DNA from 2 places in the Enterococcus sp. R12 genome. Region 1 is predicted to be linked to the other one. Evidence: a T-box and tRNA genes for the amino acid it is inferred to sense, from the RefSeq annotation. Region 1 holds a T-box; the other holds one or more tRNA genes.
What was found. The T-box of region 1 lies ahead of serS (serine--tRNA ligase). A T-box ahead of a tRNA ligase gene usually reads a tRNA of that ligase, here a tRNA-Ser.
Positions count from the first base shown of each region.

Region 1 (7,323 bases):
TTTTGTCCATCGCGGACTTCTTTTTCTGCAGGCGCTAATTCATCAAAAGCATCTTGCTGAATTTCTGCTAAGCGTTCTTTAGGGCGATCCGCAAACAGTTCCTCAATCGTTTCTTGATGGGCTGCCATCTTGTCGGTATACGCATCGGAGTATGTTTCAAGGCCTGCGACATCATCAAAGGCGAGATAAAGGATCGATTTGACCTCCATCTTGAACTGTTCTTCCGGTACATAAGCAAAATACGTCACGACACCGCTGCCGACATTCGCATAGCCACGTTCGGCAGCACTGATATAAATGGGAGAGGTGGCGAACCCAACGATCGTATAGTCTTTGTCCGACAGATTATCGGCATCATCGATCGTAAAAGTATCCCCTATTTGCCAGCCATAATTTTTTGCTTCGGTGTCCAGCACGATTTCATCGGCTTTTTCTGGCAATCGGCCGTCCTTCACCAGTAGCTGGTTGAGTTCCTGCGAGGGATCATAAGAGGTCACTTGCACGACTTCATCTGAATTGGCAGCGTAATAAAATTGATAGGCGGCTTCTGTGTGCGCACCGCTTTTTTCCGCCGCATCAATGTCGTCCTCCGTCAATCCCAGCGTGGAAGTGACTTGCAGATCTGCTAAATGCTGACCGTTGACATATTCACTCGCGGAATGGTTCAGGATCGGTCCCGTCGCTTTGACACCGACAAAGAGAAACGTTCCTAAAAAAATGATCAAGGTGATTGCGATAAAGCGGCCTTTTGATTGGCGAATCTCCCGCAAACTTGCTTTAAGATAGGTTTTATTTTTCATCAGATCCTCCTACCAAACGATTTCATCGATCGAGATTGGATGAGGATTCTCTTCAATGGAACGGACAGTGGCATCGTTGATATGGATCACCCGATCGGCGATCGGGGCAATGGCGCTGTTATGGGTAATGATCAACACCGTATTGCCGTTTTTCCGACTGGCGTTTTGCAAAAGCTTCAACACTTGTTTGCCTGTTTCAAAATCCAGCGCACCGGTTGGTTCATCGCATAATAGCAATTTCGGGTTTTTGGCTAACGCCCGAGCGATCGATACCCGCTGCTGTTCCCCACCAGAGAGCTGCGAAGGAAAGTTGTTTTTACGGTTTTCTAACCCGACTTGTGCTAAGACTTCATCAGGATCGAGTGCATTCGGTGAGACTTCTGTTGCCAATTCAATGTTTTCTTTCGCTGTCAGGTTCGGCACCAAATTATAAAATTGGAAGACGAACCCGACGTCTTTGCGGCGGTATTCCGTCAGCTGTTTGTCGTTAAACTTCGCGATATCGACATTGTCGATAATGATTTGTCCTTCATCTGGCGAATCCATCCCGCCTAAAATATTCAAAACGGTCGATTTTCCTGCACCACTGGGGCCAAGGATCACCACTAATTCGCCTTCTTCAATGGCAAAGGAAAGATCGTTGTTGGCAGTGATGGTGGTTTCGCCCATCTGATAGCGTTTATATTCATTCTTTACTTCAACATAACTCATTAATAAAGCCTCCATTTTTTAAACACGTGTTGATTTAATCACATGGTGTTAGTATACTAAGAAAGAAAAGTAAGAGCAATCCTCAATGCTTACGTATTTGTCATTAAATAGACAAATATTGATCAAATGTACAGAGAAAAGGGGAAACGATATGGTGGGGACTGTGGGGAATCGTCGAACGATCTACTCGAAAAAAGTGATCCGACGCGCCTTTCAGGAGTTATTGTTGGAAAAAGAGTACCGCAAAATCACGATCAAAGAGATTGCGGAACGAGCCGATATCAACCGAGGAACATTTTATAAATATTATAAGGATACGGCCGCTTTGTTGGAGGAGATCGAAGGAGAGCTTGTTGAGCAGATCGCATCGAACTTGCAGCAGGAAAATTTGTCATTGGATCTTTGGTTGGAAAAGCTGTTGACGATTTTGTATGAGAATCCTAGTACCACCCATTTGATTTTGTTAAACAACAGCCATTTGCTGAATCTTTTATTGTCAGAGATCAAACCGGAGACCTTGAAACGGTTTGCCCAATACTTTCAAGATGCTTCCGAGGAAGAATTGGAACTGTGTCTTAGCTTTTTTGTCTGCGGGTCTATCGGGTTGATCGAACGCTGGCTCAAAGATTTCTCAATGATGCCGCCAAAAGCTGTCGCTGAACTGTTGATCCAAATTTTTGTGACCAATGTATATGAGGATAAGAAGGGCTAAAAAAAGAGGGAACGATCCAATAACCAAAAAGGAACGCAGCAAGAGACAATTTGCTGCGTTCCTTTTTTTATTTAGTCAACGAGGCGCTCGTCGTTCATCCCAAAGTATTGATGCAATGGTTTTTGCCGTGCTTCTAATAATTGATCGACAGTCACGAATTCGTAGCCTTCGTTTTTGAGCATTTTAATGACTCCCGGTACGGCTTTCACAGATTTCGGGTGAATATCATGGATCAAGATCATGGCACCATTAAAGACATTTTGTTGCACCAAGGCATTGATCTTCTTCGGATCCTTCAATTTCCAGTCTTGAGAATCGATGTCCCATTGAATGATCGGCATGCCAATGGTTTGTGCGCTTTGTTTGTCGATAGCGCCATAAGGGGGTCGTAAATTTCTAGGTAGTAAACCCGTCGCATTATAAATGGCTTTGTTGGTTTTTGTGACTTCTGCCTGCAAATCTTCCGCTGAAAGAGTATTCAGCTGTGGATGAGAGTAAGAATGACTGGCGATCTCGTGTCCAGCTTCTTGGACTTTTTTAGCAGCTTGCGGATATTGCTCTACCATTTGTCCCAGCATAAAGAAGGTCGCTTTAACGTCATTTTCTTGTAAGATGTTCAACAGATCCATGGTGGAGGTACTGTTGGGTCCATCATCAAAGGTCAATGCCACGTATTTTTTATTGGGGTCTAAACTTGGCAAGGCATTGTTGAGTTGGTCAGCAGCCACGAGATCAGGATCAATGAATGGGGCGATCTCGCTGTAAGACAGGGTGATTTCCGTCGCTCCCGTCTGATTTTTTGGCAATTCGATGGTCAGCTTCTCTGGATCGTAAGTAAATTTCGAATCGAAGGTGATCCGCTCCATGGCCAAGACGGCGTCGATGATTTTGGCGGGTTCTTTGGCTTGATCCAGCAGTTTCTGCTGAATGACTTGTTGAATACCTAATAAGCTGCCTTCATCAGGAACCAGTTCTTTCAAAGACAATTCGGTTTGCGTCTTCTCTGATACGAAGATCGGTGCATCCGTTAGGCTGTCCGCATCTTCAAAACGTCCGGTTTCTCGATTCCACACATAGCTGTCGGCTTTCAATGAATAAGTAGACACCTTTGACGCCGCTGCTTGTGCTTGGATGCGGGCAACGGTGACGACTTCTTTTTTCGTTTGTTTTTTACGCAAGTGATCAGCGGCTTGTGTCAACCGTTCTTTGATATCTTTGATGGGAAACGTATCAAGGTCTTGCGGGCGGTAGATCAATTCTTTGGTTGCGCCTTTGGAGAGCACTTCAGGCGTTGTTTTTAACCCATTTTGACTTTGTTCTGCTTGGATTGATGCCAGTAATTTCTCCGCAGCCGCCTCATATTTTTCTTGGGCTGCGACTTCTTGCTGGTGTAACGTGTAAAGGACTGAGCCAGCCGTCGCGATCAAAACGATCAATAATAAGGCGAATAAGGAAAAAATTGCTTTTCGATACGGCTTCTTTCTCGAGGGTGGTCCTTTCGGTCTTTCTTCAGCTGACGCTGTTCGTTTTTGATTATTGTTTGGTTTCTTGTGCAAGTCACTCCGACGGGCATAGGTCTTTCGTTCGGGCATTGGTGAAGCTCCCTTCATTCCATCCTAAATTATGCCCACGTTACCATAAGTCACAGGTACTTTCAACGATCATGCCCGGTTTCTGATAGAGACTTAAAAAGATGAAGGGATTTTTCTAATTATTCATTTAAAAATTACAGCCTTGTTGCGTTGTTTCTCTTGCAAGAAATGATCAAGGGCGTTAGGGGGTCTTTTGCAACCACTATCTATTAGGTGAACTAGAAAACCCCTTCGTAACAGATCACGTGGAGTGACTGTTACGAAGGGGGTGCAATTAAGGGTACTAAGGCTTAGGCTTTTTCGATTTTTGTCAGTCCGCCCATGTAAGGAACCAGAACTTCTGGTACCGTTACACTGCCGTCTTCGTTTTGATAATTTTCAAGCACTGCGGCTACCGTCCGACCGACAGCCAGACCAGAACCATTTAGTGTATGCATGTAGTGAATCTTGCCCTCTTGATCGCGGTAACGGATCATGGCACGGCGTGCTTGGAAATCTTCACAGTTTGAGCAAGAGCTGATCTCACGATACATTTCCTGAGCAGGGATCCATACCTCTAAATCATAGGTCTTCGCCGCAGAAAAGCCCATATCTCCTGTACACAAGCTAAGCACTCGGTAAGGTAAGTTGAGTTTTTGCAAAATATCTTCGGCATTAGCCGTCATCTTTTCTAATTCTTCATAAGAATGGTCAGCATCACTGAATTTCACCATTTCAACTTTATTGAATTGGTGCAGACGAATCAAGCCGCGGGTATCACGACCAGCGCTGCCAGCTTCTGAACGAAATGATGGGCTCAAGGCAGTGAAGTAGGCAGGGAGCTGTTCTTGTTCTAAGATCTCCCCTTGATAGTAATTGGTCAAAGGTACTTCAGCAGTTGGAATCAAAGTCAAATCCGTGTCTGCCAATTGGAAAACATCTTCTTTGAACTTTGGAAATTGCCCCGTGCCAAACATTGCTTGGCTATTGACGATATAAGGGGTGATCATCTCGGTATAGCCATGCTCATAGACATGCTGATCCAGCATGAAGTTGTATAAGGCACGTTCCAAACGAGCACCTAAGCCTTTGTAGTAAACAAAGCGGCTGCCAGAAACTTTGGCGCCCCGCTCAAAGTCGAGGATCCCCAACTCTTCAGCGATCTCCCAATGGGGTTTTGGTTCAAAGGCAAAGGCTTTTGGTTCTGCCCAGCGGCGGATTTCTACATTGTCGTCTTCATCCTTGCCCACTGGAACAGAATCATTTGGCAAATTCGGCAATGTCGTGGCGATCTCTTTGATGTCTTCATCAATTTGAGCAATCTCTTCATCCAATTGCTTGATTTGGCTGCCGACTTCTTTCATTTGGGCAATTTTATCTGCCGCGTCTTCTTTTGCCCGTTTCAAGGCAGCGATCTCACCAGAAACATCGTTGCGCAATTTCTTGCGTTCTTCCGTTTGGACTAAGAGTTCTCTGCGACGTTCGTCAAGCGTTAAAAAGCGGTCCAATACTTCTTTTTGCACGCCTCGTGTTGCGAGTTTGCTTTGTACTTCAGCAAAATTTTGGCGAATCATTTTTACATCTAACATAGTGATACATCCTCCTTTGATTTTTCCATAGAAAAAAGGCCATTCCGATCCCGTGTTGCTTGGGACGAAATGACCATTCGCGGTGCCACCCAAGTTCAGCTTGCGCTGCCCTTGCTGCTCGTATCGTGAGCCAACGATTTTTCTTTCGAAAAATACACGTTAAAGAACTGGATTCTATTTTTTCCAACACTGATTTTCACCAACCATCAGCTCTCTTTACTAGATGAAAAAAATATACTAGGTTCTGTGCCTTGATTATTTTCTTTAGCATACCCAAAAAATGTTGGGGCGTCAACCATAGGTTTGTGTGTTGGACAAATTGTTGCGCTTCAACGGGAGATGAATAATAAAGGACGTCCATTCTGGCGTTGATTTGGCATAGATATAGCCGCCATGTAAGGCGACGATGCTTTGAGCGATCGCTAGACCTAAGCCAGTTCCTCCTGTTTCTTGAGAGCGGGATTCTTCCACTCGGTAGAAACGGTCGAATAGAGAATCAAGGGCTTGCTTAGGAATCATTTGTCCATTGTTTTTGACGGTTAAGATCGCTTCGGTCCCGACTTTCTCGACCTCCATGCGGATCTTATCGGCGCCTTTGCCGTATTTCAAGGCATTTGACAGCAGGTTGTTGAAAACTCGCACCAGTTTTTCGGTATCGCCATCCATTTCGATATGCTCTGGACGGGTGTAGGTTTCGATCTTGATGCCTTTTCGACTAGCTTCTAATTCAAAGTCTGCCGCCAATTGTTCCACTAGCTGAGCCATATCAAATTCCATCACATTAATGGGCACGCTAGGCTGACGCACTTTCGTGTATTCAAACAAATCATCGACGAGGGATTTCATTTGTTTGGCTTTGACATACGCCGTATGAGTATATTTCAGCAATTCTTCTTCCGAATGGTATTGTCGATCTTCGATTAGACCTAAGTAGCCGATGATCGAAGTCAATGGTGTCCGAATGTCATGACTGACATTGGTGATCAGCTCATCTTTGGATTGCTCGATCCGCCGTTCATCTTCGATCGCCGCCACCGTACTGTCGACTAAGCCATTAATATTAGAAACGATCCGACTTAAATCGCCCCGTAACTCGAAGGGGATGCGATGATCGTAGTTGCCTTCTGCGATAAAGTGCAGCTCGCTGATAATGTGACGTAGCTGCATTTGATGGTAACGACGAATCAAACGCCAATATAAGACGATCACATCTAATAGGAAGAACATCGGTAGAATGAAGTTGCGACCACTGCGGAAGATATCTGTGTTGAAGGCAGCCGTGAACGCATTCTTCGATTCATAGATCGCTTCGACTAAAACCGGTGAGTTTTCTCGTATTGAGGTCAAGATGACCAAAATAGCGACATTTAATAGAAGTAAAAGAACAATCGTTACAATTCCTTCCGCAAATAACTCACTGATTTCCTTTGAGGTCAACGTGATCCGTTTCTTTTTTTCGATTGGTGTGTTGCGCTTTTTTTCAGTTGGTTTACTTCGCATCTATTTTGTAGCCGACCCCCCATACTGTTTGGATGACTTTTTCACCATCCGTGGCTTCTTCGATCTTATCTCGCAAGTGACTGACATGGACCATCACTGTTTTGGCAGAAACGACACTTTCTTGTTTCCAAACTCGTTCAAAAATCTCATCGGCGCTAAAGACACGGTTCGGATGCGATGCTAGTAAGTAGAGGATGCCAAATTCTAATGCGGTCAATTGGATCTCATTGCCATCCACCGTTTTTACTTCATGGGAATCGCGGTTGATGATAAGGGAGCTTACTTCCAGAATCTCTGGTTGATTTGAAGCAGCCTGCATCTTGGTTCTTCTCAATAACGATTTTACCCGTGCCATGACTTCTAATGGATTGAAAGGTTTAGTGACATAATCATCAGCACCGGCGACCAATCCACGAATCTTATCCATATCGGTTGTTTTA
Region 1 is NZ_CM176874.1:3,549,583-3,556,905, reverse strand. It holds gene ACTW1R_RS16595 (FtsX-like permease family protein) at 1-800, opposite strand, end outside; gene ACTW1R_RS16590 (ABC transporter ATP-binding protein) at 810-1,511, opposite strand; gene ACTW1R_RS16585 (TetR/AcrR family transcriptional regulator) at 1,597-2,223, shown strand; gene ACTW1R_RS16580 (polysaccharide deacetylase family protein) at 2,295-3,815, opposite strand; gene serS (serine--tRNA ligase) at 4,106-5,383, opposite strand; T-box leader at 5,441-5,639, opposite strand; gene ACTW1R_RS16570 (sensor histidine kinase) at 5,675-6,883, opposite strand; gene croR (response regulator transcription factor CroR) at 6,873-7,323, opposite strand, start outside.

Region 2 (7,323 bases), 1.0 Mb from region 1:
TCAGAAAATCAGCACTGGTCAGTGGTGGCCCCACGACATTGAAGGGCATGATGTATCCTGAAATCAATTGAGGCGCCTGCGCCTTTAACTCCTCAACAACTGTATAGGAGAGGCTTTGCATAATATGACCATTTGCAAGGAGGTCCTCTTGATATCTTGCTAAAAAGGCATTTACAAGTTCCGCGGTATCTTTTCGCTGCGTTTTGATCTCCACCAACAGTTTTTGGTCCAATTGGTTGGCAAGTGCCAAGTACTCATCAAAGGTTGGAATACGCGCTGTCTGATTGTTTTCCGAAACTGTCAGTGATTCGGCGTAATTCAAAGGCAATTGCTCTGGTTTGCCATGACCACCTGTTAACGGACGGTAAGAAAAATCATGATAGACAATAAAATGACCATCACTGGTTTGCTGGACGTCCATTTCAACATAATCCGGTTGGTACTTCTCGCTAGTAAAGCGTAGTGCTTCAAGAGAATTTTGGACCCCTTGTCCGTCGCTGACCCCTCGATGGGAGATCGTTACCGGATGGATCGAAGCAGCTGAAGTCAGATAGTTCATATTATATAGACTAACACCGACACCGAAAAGCACCGTTACCAAGGTAAACAACGAACTTTTTAGACCTAAGAAATGACGCTGGTTCAATGGCTCTTGGTGGAACCATGAAGGAATCTCTGGTAAAAAGCCTTCATCATCCATGAAATCAACGATGATGTAAAAAATGGCTACCGTCGATAAAATGACATTCAGTAACAAGATAAACTGCAAGAAAGTCATAATAAAAACAGCACTATACAACGCATAGTCCGGTGTAACAACTTCAATCACCGCCTGAATGGTAATCAGCAAAGTGAAGCCCAGTGTCGAAATCAACAAGATGCTACCACCGATAAAGACAAATTGTCCAACGATGGCAAAAAAACGGCGTTTTGTTACTTGGAGGCTTTCTTTGATCGCTTTTCGAAAGGGCAGATCACGTAATATCATTTCTGGCAAGGCAAAGATCACGCGAATCCCCAAGTAAATCAACAAAACATAAACCAACAGCACTGCCCCGATGATCAAGACACGGTTGGCAAAAATGAAATCCATGATAAATGCGGGAATTTTGATTTTTGCGAGTAAATCAGAATTAAAACTCAACCCACCGATCGGTAAAATCAGTAAGAAGTAAAACAGGAAAAATAAAAAGGTCATCGGCCGTAATTTACGCAACTGCAAAACAGTCATCCGTAACAATTGCCGCAAGCTGATCGGCTGTTTCTTTTTAATAAAATAGACACTTAGCAGCAAAAAAGTAAACTCAAAAAAGACGGCTAATAAAATCAAAAGTAAAATCAGTGTTAATGAGAGCAGCACGACTGGGTGGTCGGTAAAGATACTGCCAATATTATCAAAAGAAAGGTAAGGCAAGCCCCCACGTTTTAAGACGAACTTGGTGGAAGCCGATAAGATTGGGATCACTAAGAACAACAAAGCACCGTGCATCAGTAACACATCACGGAAGTAGGCATTGCTGTCTTTCAAAAAATCCCAAGTGTTGACTAAGCTGTTTTTTAAATAATTCATGGTCGTCATCCTAACAAAAGTAAGTATTTTGGTTCCTATTTATTCTAAAAAGGCGGAAAAAAAGAGTCGAACAGTTTCAGAAGCACATTCGCCACAGGTATAGATCCCTGTATGAAAAGCAGCTCCTTCATGTTCGGCTCAATGAATTGATCGTTTTTCTTACCTATTTTTCTTATCCGCCTAACAAACCAGTTAAGAATGTTCCACCATAAATCAAAGCCATGCTGTACAAGAAAATTGAAGCAGGTTTTGCCAACAAAATAATCAGCGTAAATTTCTTCACTGTCATGTTGGTCAAGCCAGCCATTAGACAAAGGGCATCATCTGGGGCGACTGGTAGAAAGATTGCAAGGGCGAAAAGTTTTTCAAATCGGCTTTGGTTATCTAACCAGCCAATATATTTATCGTAAGTTTTGTCACTGATCATACTTAAAATGAATGGTTTACCGTATCGTCGGCCTAGCAGGAAAATAATGACAGAACCAATACTGATTCCTACATAGTTATAAACGAATCCTAGATAAGGACCGAAAATCAAGACACCTGCAGCGCTGGAGACACCACCGGGAATGATCGGGATCACTACTTGCAAGATCTGCAAAAGGATAAAGACGATTGGTCCTAAGATAACGGAATTTCCAACTAGACCTCGCAGTGCATTAATGTCTTTGAAAACACCTAGATTGATAAAATAGATCGTTAATGCGATAGATAAACCTAAGCCAATAATAGAAATCGTATTAATGATACGACGAGAAGTTGCTATGCTCACAGGACTTCATCTCCTTTATGTTTCATAATCCCACTATACGGGGTGAGACCAGAAAAATCCAGTAAAACAAATGACAAACGTCAAACAGTTTTGTAAGGTATGCCTTTATTATAAAAGAAGTCCGAAAAGAAAACATTGTACTAAAGTCTGAAATAAGAAAAATTTATAGTTTCTGCGCACCAATAGTTTCAGGAGATTTTTTTATCTGAGGGATGTTTTTTCGTTCGCTTCATTTGCCAACGATTAACGATCTTTTCGACCACACTCGTCATCATGAAGCCTCCAGCGATCGCCCCAGCGGTGATGACAACGATCATCAGATTTTCAAAGCCGACAAAGTTGTCGCCCAAAGCGAATTCTCGAACGGCTTTGTAGGCAGGACCACCCGGTACGAGAGGAACGAGGCTAGGAATGTTAAAAATGATCATGGGCATTTTTTTTCTGCGGGAAAAAAAGATGCTGACGCAACCGACGGCAAATGCGGCTAAGAAGTTGGCGCTTCCTAGACCGTAGCCAATCGTTTTCAATGACCAATAGATCATCCAGCCAACCGTTCCAGCGATGCCTGTTGCAACTAAGGCTCTTTTAGGAATATTGGTCAAGATACCAAAGGTCACGGTGCTTAAAAAGCTAAAGGAAAGGTGAATAAAAATCGTCATGAGATCCCTCCAAATAAGGTGAAGACCGTGGCGATGCCAACACCGATCGCGGCAGCTGTGAAAATAGCTTCAGTTCCCCGAGCAGTCCCACTGATGAGATGGCCTGCCAAAATATCCCGAAAGGAATTGGTGATCGCTACACCAGGAACTAAGGGCATGACGGCACCGATAATCAAATTATCGACGTTTTGTGCGACATGAAGAGAGACCGCTAGAAGAGACAAAGTACCGATCAGTAAAGAGGCGCAAAACATATCCAAAAAGCGGATATCGATGACTTTTTTGACCCAATAGGCGCATAAAAATCCCAGACAGCCAATGACAAACGTTGCTAGAAAATCAAACCAAGTACCGCCGAAAATAATCATTAAAGTACTGCTGACCACGCCCGCACTAAACACCTGCAGCCAATAAGGAAAACTTGGTGTCGTTGGATTGACCTTTTTTAATGCCTCGTGCAGTTCCACTAACGAGATTTTTTTTTCAGCATAGGCACGAGACAATCCGTTGACGGCAACAATTTTTTCGAGATTGATGACTCGATCATGAACATTTTCTACTTGTGCATAGTGGCTACTGCGTAAGCCCATAAAAAGTCCAGTTGCTGTTACATAACTAATGCTGCCTTGCTCCCCGGCATTTGCTGCAATTCGATTCATTGTATCTTCCACTCGATAGACTTCCGAGCCGTTTTCCATCATGATTTTTCCTGCCAACAAACAGGTCTCCAATAATAGCTCTTTTGATTTAGCCATTTCCAAACTCCTTTTTCAATCGAATTTGCGCACTACATTCTTAGTGTACAATTTCAGCGAGTTTTCAACAAGGAAGAAAAGTAGATTTGAAAAATAACTAGCAGTCAATGCGTAGGATTTTTTGTGATAAATGAAAGGAGAAGCACTTCTTTTAATTAGTAAACATTCGTTTTTAATGAACAAAGTGAATAGAAATAAGATAACGGATGGAGTGTTTTATTTTAAAAAAATGAATATCTCGGTTACAATTAAATAAATATAAAAAGGGGGATTTATTGATGCGAAGGAAGGTCTATACAAGAGAACACATTTTGAAGGCCGCTTATGAACTGATCAATAGAGAAGGTTTTGGCAATTTTACGGCCCGGAATATCGCTAAGCACATGGGAATTTCTACTCAACCGATTTATCTTGAGTTCGAAAATATGCAGGACTTAAAAAATACCTTGGTGGAGGCTGTTTTCAAAGATTTATCGGAAAATGTTTTTCCAGTTGTTCGAACAGGAGACAAACTTGTTGATTTAGGCCTGAATTATATACGCTTCGCTCAAGAGCAGCACAATCTCTACATCGCCCTTTTTATCGACGACTATGGCGGTGGGAAATTGATGCATGATTTTTCATCGACCTATTTCAAATCCTTGATCAAATCAGAAGAAAAATATGCGGATCTTTCAGAAGATGCGGTAAATGCATTACATAATGGCGCATGGATCGTTGTGACTGGTTTGGCTTCCTTAATGTCGGCGGGTATCATCACACCCACCGATGACCAGATCATCAAAATCATCAACGAGACCATTGAAGGCGTAATCGAAAAGAAAGATAGCTACATCTTCGATTAAAGAACAAAAAATCTGCATCCCATTACTTATTGGGTGCAGATTTTTCTTGACATTTTTAATAAAACTAGCGAAAATAACTGTTATGGAGAGTTGGCAGAGTGGTAATGCAGCGGACTCGAAATCCGCCGACCCGGTTCATCCCGGCGCGCAGGTTCAAATCCTGTACTCTCCTTATATCAACGCTTTGGAGCGTTTAGCCTATCTTTCGAGATAGGCTTTTTTGTTTGTAGTGGGCAGAAAAATGGGCAGAGAAGCTAACTGACTGCCGAGCTTGATCGATGACCATCTGAAAAACCCTCAGCTTACACTCAATCGGGAAATCAACAGAAATGTACGCCAATTCGCTGGACCATTTTTTCTTGTGGTGCGGCAACAAACGAAAAGAATCAATCGGGCAAACGCGCTAAGGCGTATTCAATTTGTTCAGAAGTAAAGCCTTCAAAAGAAAGTTGGCTCGCCACACGCTCATCTGATAAGGATAAATTTTGCGAGTAGCGAATTGCTTTTTTCAAAGCTTGCTCGTTCCAATCGGCATCCACGGTGGCTACGGCAAAGTCTGCTGCGCTCTCAGAAAAATCTTCATAGAGTAATTGCCGTTTCAAGCTCGACTGAGAAAACGCATTGCTGAATAAGTATCTTTCTGCACGATTCAGTGCATTTCTTTCTTCACGAGAAAGTTGAGGTGTATGTTGCTCGTTGTTTGCGGGTTCTTCTTGTTGCGCGCTGCTTGCTTCGTTGTTGCCAGCTGTTTGTTCTCCTTGTGGTTGTTCCATGGAAACAGTGGCATCGCCAAAGGATTCATTTTTCCTTGCTTCGTTACGTAAAGAAAGGCTTAATTGCGCAGTGATGCTATCGAAAGACGTCACATCTTGGTAGAAGGACAAGCCACCATACGAAAACAAGACAATAAAGGCGGAAGCGACAATGAGAAAAACATTTCGATCTCGTTTGTTTTTTTGAGTTATCAACCCAATATAAAATAAGATAATGCCAAAAATGAAACCGATCAAACCGATAAAAAACAAACCAGCGAAAAATGTAGCCATAAGCATCCCCCCTAATAAAACAGTTTTCTAAAGTTAATAGTACTATGTCTGGAATCAGAAAACAGATTTGTCTTTTCATGAATAGAGGAAAAGAATGATTTGACAAATGTAACGTGTATGCTATTAATGGATCATTCATATGTATTAAAGAAGTGACGCTCAAGAATTACTGGTAAAATCGCTAGTAAACGAAATGAAAGTATAGTTGTAACAGTAGGAGGGAAGAAGATGGATTTTGAAGAAAAAGATTATTTTATGCGTTACACAAAAATTGCGGCACAGGGATTGAGCAAATTTATTAAGCAAGGATCTGTTGATGAAATCTTACAGCTGGATGAACAGCAAATTGGACAGAAGCAAGAAGCGGATACTGCAAAAGACAAAAGCGAGCCAAAAAACAAGAAAGCACCTAGCTAATTTTTTCCTTAGCGAGGTGCTTTCAGTACGAATCGGTATCCTTCATTTGGATAAACTCCTTATGCAGTTTTTTTCAATTCTTGTACAGCTTGCTCGATCGTAATTCCAGTCGCAAAATGATTCGCATCTTTTTTATCGAAAACGATAAATAAATTCAATTTGGTATCCAGAGTTACACGATATTGTAGATCTGTGTTATAGAATGTCATAGTCATTCTCCTTTCTTAAAACTTGTCATTGAAAGGCAACGGTTAGTTGATAACGAAATTCCATAGTTAGAATAACACTTTTTTTCACATTCGTCCAATAAAACTATCAAACGAACGAATCTGACTGATCCTTTTCAAGAAATCAATGCCTGAGAATGGCAGCAAAAGAAGTTTCCTGGAGTCAGTAAATTCGGGAAAAGTATCTTTGTATATTTTCAGAAAAATAGAATTCATAAAAAATTTCTTAAGAATTTTGAGGATAGCTATTTTCTTAGATAACAAATTTGTAAGATTGAGAGTATGAGATGGTTGGAAACCTTGATATCATAAGGATTGTCTCCAAATTATGTTTTGTGCAAAAATATATTGATTGTATTTTTTTGAAAAAGAGATCGTATCTCTTGAATTCTATGGTATGATTTACTTTAGAAAAATGAAAATGGATTATGAAAACGGATGTGAAAATATGTGCGGAATTGTCGGCTTTGTCAATTCAAAAGACCAAAAAGAAATCATTATTGAACGCATGATGGACCGGATCGTTCATCGCGGACCAAACAGTTCAGGAAAATTTACCGACGACCAAGTAGCGTTAGGGTTTCGTCGTTTATCGATCATCGACTTAGAAGGTGGCTCACAACCGATTTTTAACGAGGATCGAACAAAAGTCATTATTTTTAATGGGGAAATCTATAACTTTCAAGTGTTGCGGGAAGAATTGATCCAAGCGGGTCATGTTTTTTCTACCCATGCGGATACCGAAGTAGTCTTACATGGCTATGAGGAGTGGGGCATTGATGTTTTGCAGCGACTGCGGGGAATGTTTGCTTTTGCCATCTGGGATACTCAAAAACAAGAGCTTTTCGGCGCACGGGATCACTTTGGGATCAAACCATATTACTATGCGCAAATGAATGGCAGTTTTATGTTTGGTTCTGAAATCAAGAGCTTTTTGCCTCATCCAGATTTCAAGAAAGAGTTGAACCAAGAGGCGTTGAAACCTTATTTGACTTTTCAATACTCGCCTTTGAACGGAGAAACCTTCTTTAA
Region 2 is NZ_CM176874.1:2,512,265-2,519,587, reverse strand. It holds gene ACTW1R_RS11670 (glycerophosphoryl diester phosphodiesterase membrane domain-containing protein) at 1-1,570, opposite strand, end outside; gene ACTW1R_RS11665 (TVP38/TMEM64 family protein) at 1,743-2,342, opposite strand; gene ACTW1R_RS11660 (threonine/serine exporter family protein) at 2,531-3,001, opposite strand; gene ACTW1R_RS11655 (threonine/serine exporter family protein) at 2,998-3,756, opposite strand; gene ACTW1R_RS11650 (TetR/AcrR family transcriptional regulator) at 4,035-4,601, shown strand; tRNA gene ACTW1R_RS11645 (tRNA-Ser) at 4,686-4,773, shown strand; gene ACTW1R_RS11640 (Ltp family lipoprotein) at 4,988-5,647, opposite strand; gene ACTW1R_RS11635 (hypothetical protein) at 5,876-6,064, shown strand; gene ACTW1R_RS11630 (hypothetical protein) at 6,124-6,273, opposite strand; gene asnB (asparagine synthase (glutamine-hydrolyzing)) at 6,740-7,323, shown strand, end outside.
Region 2: it encodes a tRNA-Ser, which carries the amino acid that the T-box ahead of serS (serine--tRNA ligase) is inferred to sense. The anticodon was not compared.